Regions from separate parts of the Buttiauxella gaviniae genome, predicted to be linked through region 1. Evidence: predicted binding sites of a transcription regulator. Region 1 holds the regulator's gene; the other holds the start of a gene.
The links. The regulator LexA, encoded in region 1, represses DNA repair genes until DNA is damaged. The targets are predictions, from matches to a motif close to TNCTGTATGTACATACAGNA.
Positions count from the first base shown of each region.

Region 1 (2,203 bases):
GGAGAGCGGCCAAACATCACCGATACCGGCACCATCTGCACATCCAGATTAGGATTGCTGCGGTGCAGGTCGAGGTAATCATGGAACAGCTTAATCGACTCTTCTTTCGGCGTGTAATAAGTGAAGACACGCGGCCCGCCATGGATAAAGACATAGCGTGGCAATAAAGCGCCGTCTATTTCTAACGGCTCCAGAGGATCGGGCAAGTTATGCGCGAGGCATTGCGCGCGCAAGGTTAATAAATCCGCCTTTGAGTTATACGGCAAAACGTACATGATTGGGCGAGTGGGATCTAAGCCCAGTTCGGCCTGTGGATCAGCCGGAATGGACTTGCTCTTTACCAGAACGCCTAATGGTAAATTAAGTAATTTGTAGTAAATTCTTGGCCAGCCTGACATAAACGATGTAAAGCCTCAGGTTAATGATGCAAATTCGCCGCAAGAATATCAGAATCTTGTCTGAATTTCTGTGGCGTTCAACTATTGATAAGCATTGACGCAAATAATTTGAAAAGGTTTCCCTAAATGGCGAGTAGCACCACTGGACTTACCCGTATTATCAAAGCCGCAGGCTATTCATGGAAAGGGCTTAAAGCAGCCTGGATTAACGAAGCCGCTTTTCGTCAAGAAGGCGTCGCCGCGGTTATCGCCATTGCCATTGCCTGCTGGTTAGATGTCGACCCTATTACCCGTATTTTACTGATCGGTTCTGTCGTGCTGGTCATGATTATCGAAATTCTCAATAGCGCGATTGAGGCGCTTGTTGACCGTGTTGGCACGGATTATCACGAACTTTCAGGGCGCGCCAAAGATATGGGCTCTGCCGCTGTATTAATCGCCATTATCCTTGCGGTGATCACCTGGGTCACGCTGCTTTGGCAGCATTTGCGATAGTCTTTCCAGAATAGTTAAGTGCCTGGTTTTTTGCTCAATTTGTGGTTCCAAAATCGCCTTTGACTGTATATACTCACAGCATAACTGTATAAACACCCAGGGGGCGGAATGAAAGCGTTAACTACCAGGCAGCAAGAGGTGTTTGATCTTATTCGGGATCATATCAGCCAGACCGGCATGCCACCGACTCGTGCCGAGATTGCTCAACGTCTGGGGTTCCGTTCTCCGAACGCCGCTGAAGAGCATTTGAAAGCACTTGCCCGTAAAGGCGTGATTGAAATTGTTTCTGGCGCATCACGTGGTATTCGTTTGCTGGTGGAAGAGGTCACAGGTATTCCGCTGGTCGGGCGTGTTGCGGCGGGTGAACCGCTTCTGGCGCAGCAACATATCGAAGGTCACTATCAGGTTGATCCTTCGTTGTTCAAGCCGAATGCTGATTTCTTACTGCGCGTAAGCGGGATGTCCATGAAAGACATCGGCATTATGGATGGCGATCTGCTTGCTGTTCATAAAACTCAGGATGTGCGCAATGGCCAGGTTGTGGTTGCGCGCATTGATGACGAAGTTACCGTTAAGCGCTTAAAGCAGCAGGGTAATACCGTCCATCTGCTGCCAGAAAACAGCGAATTTGAACCGATTATCGTTGACCTGCGTGAGCATAACTTCTCCATCGAAGGCTTGGCGGTTGGGGTTATTCGCAACGGCGACTGGCTGTAAAACTTCTTTAGGCGATGCGCATTCCAGCGCATCGCTATCCTCACTCTCTTTCTGGATTAGCCATGCGATTTTTCTCGACGGCTGATAGCGCGCTCTGGCGCCTCGCCTTACCCATGATTTTTTCCAATATCACCGTTCCCCTGCTTGGCCTGGTGGATACGGCAGTTATTGGTCATTTGGATAGCCCCGTTTATCTCGGCGGTGTCGCTATCGGCGCAACGGCAACCAGCTTCTTATTTATGCTGCTATTGTTTTTGCGCATGAGCACCACGGGTTTAACCGCCCAGGCTTTCGGCGCCAACAATCCCTCAGCTTTAGCGCGTGCTCTGGTTCAGCCTTTAATGCTGGCATTAGGGGCGGGCGCTGCGATTATCCTGTTACGTGACCCGCTGATTTCCCTGGCCCTGCATATCGTTGGTGGTAATCAGGATGTGCTCTGGCAGGCACAGCGTTTTCTTGAGATCCGCTGGCTAAGCGCTCCGGCCTCGCTGGCTAATCTCGTGCTGCTGGGGTGGCTACTGGGTGTTCAATATGCCCGTGCGCCCGTTATTTTGCTGGTTGTGGGGAACGTGCTGAATATTGTGCTCGATGTG
Region 1 is NZ_JBFMVT010000002.1:2,215,680-2,217,882, forward strand. It holds gene plsB (glycerol-3-phosphate 1-O-acyltransferase PlsB) at 1-398, opposite strand, end outside; gene AB1E22_RS10935 (diacylglycerol kinase) at 525-893, shown strand; gene lexA (transcriptional repressor LexA) at 1,002-1,610, shown strand; gene dinF (MATE family efflux transporter DinF) at 1,673-2,203, shown strand, end outside.

Region 2 (2,203 bases), 2.2 Mb from region 1:
GACGTCGGGTTAGCCCCGGTCAGGTCAGCAAACGGGTTTTTCGGCACGAAGGACAAAATCAATTGCGGAACGCTCAGGTCAGCAACTTTACCCACGTAAGTGGTTTCGATTGCGCTCAGACGGGCCGTTTCTGCGGTACCTTGAACCAGACCTTCCGCTGTCAAACCAAACAGGTTGGTGACCAGCACACCGACAAGCGCAGAAATTAACGTGGTAAATAGCAGCGTCCCGATAGTCAGAACGCTGATTTTACCTAATGAAGAGGCATTATGCAGGCGTGCAACCGCGCTCAAAATAGAGGCGAACACTAAAGGCATGACGATCATCTGCAACAGTTGTACATAGCCGTTACCGACGACGTTAAACCATTGGATTGATTGTTTGAGGACCGGGCTGTCTTCACCATAGATAGTGTGCAGCGCAAGGCCAAACACGACGCCGATAACCAAACCGAGCAGTACTTTTTTAGCCAGACTCCACTGCTTGTGGCGAGTTTGCGCCAGCAATAGCAGCAGAATAACGAACACGATAACGTTCGCTATAAGTGGAAAATTCATCCCCGTTTCTCCTGAGTGGATTATTGATAGATGGACTGATTGCCATCTTTATTCTGTAAATCGTACCAGAAGCGAATAACGACGCTTATATTCAAAAAGAATTGTTTATTACATTTTGAATGATTTCGTTTAATTATCGTTCCAGGTGGTTATTTAAAAGGCTATTAAAGGTCATTTGCATGGAAATTATCACATGGGATGACCATCGTACTGCACTGTTATCGGGCAAACTTTGCGGCATCCACACCGCAAGGCCAAACAATGCCATACATATAGCCCGCTCAAGTTGGTTGCCTTTTTGTGGTCTGACGATGGGGAAGCGGAAACGCCAGCGGCACGGCCAGAGCAGCGGCACGCCGGCAGGAGTCAGCATATCGGCGAGAATGTGGCTTAAATAACCGAGCACCATACCTTGCAGCGCATCCGCAGGAATGAGCCAGGTTTCCGGAACTTTCAGGTAGAACAATGCAAGGCTTGCAAAGACGGCAAACAAGCTATGGGTAAAACCGCGATGGCCGCAGGCTCGCGCAATGGGTTTTGCAATCCAGGGCAAACGCTGCCCCAAAAATGACTTGGGATGATCAATATCGGGCAGCAAGCAGGTGAGAATGGCCGAAGGCACAATGTGCCACCAGTCTCCCTGGGCGAGCACAGGCGTGAGTTCGGCGTTTTTTGCGAATACTGCGCAGGCTATAGAAAAAAGAAGATGGCCTTCCGCCGTCATGATACTACCTGGATGAAAACTGTCGATTCATACAGTATAGGGATTTTATACAGTAGACGGAAGAGGTGACGGCGTAACATTTTGCTACCGCCGATTGTTCGGCGGCGGCATGTTTAGCGGGCTAGCCACCCTCCGTCGACGGCAATGGTGTAGCCGTTAACATAATCCGAAGCGCTTGAGGCGAGGAAAACAATCGGGCCTTGCAGATCGGAAGGAACGCCCCAGCGACCGGCAGGGATACGGTCGAGAATTTCCTGGCTTCTGGCTTCGTCATCGCGCAGTTGCTGCGTATTGTTCGTGGCCATATACCCCGGGGCGATGGCATTCACATTGATATTGTATTGCGCCCATTCGTTTGCCAGCAGCCGCGTAACGCCGAGCACGGCACTTTTCGATGCGGTATAAGAAGGGACGCGGATCCCGCCCTGGAATGAGAGCATGGAGGCGATATTAATGATTTTGCCGCCGTTTCCCTGCTTGATGAACTGTTTTGCCACCGCCTGAGAGAGAAAGAACACCGATTTAATGTTCAGATTCATCACGTCGTCCCAGTTTTTCTCGCTAAATTCCAGAGCATCTTCACGGCGAATGGTTCCGGCGTTATTCACCAGAATATCTATTTTTCCCATACCGGCGACGGCTTGCTCAATGATATCGGGTATCGCGTCTTGCTGGCTTAAATCGGCCTGAATTGCGATAAAGCGGCGGCCCAGATCCTGTACTTTTTGCGCCGTTTCGTGAGGGACTTTTCGGCTAACGCTGACGATGTCACACCCGGCTTCGGCAAGACCGATCGCCATTCCCTGGCCCAAGCCCGTATCACATCCTGTGACAATGGCGACTTTGCCTTGCAGATTAAAAGCATTGAGAATCATAGTTACCCCGATATCCGGAAAAGCGCTATTGCGCGTGTGGATTAAGA
Region 2 is NZ_JBFMVT010000002.1:53,105-55,307, reverse strand. It holds gene AB1E22_RS00910 (L-cystine transporter) at 1-557, opposite strand, end outside; gene AB1E22_RS00905 (metal-dependent hydrolase) at 691-1,281, opposite strand; gene kduD (2-dehydro-3-deoxy-D-gluconate 5-dehydrogenase KduD) at 1,395-2,156, opposite strand.
Region 2: a site for LexA is predicted at 1,299-1,318, ahead of AB1E22_RS00905 (metal-dependent hydrolase). Genes of this name have one in related genera too.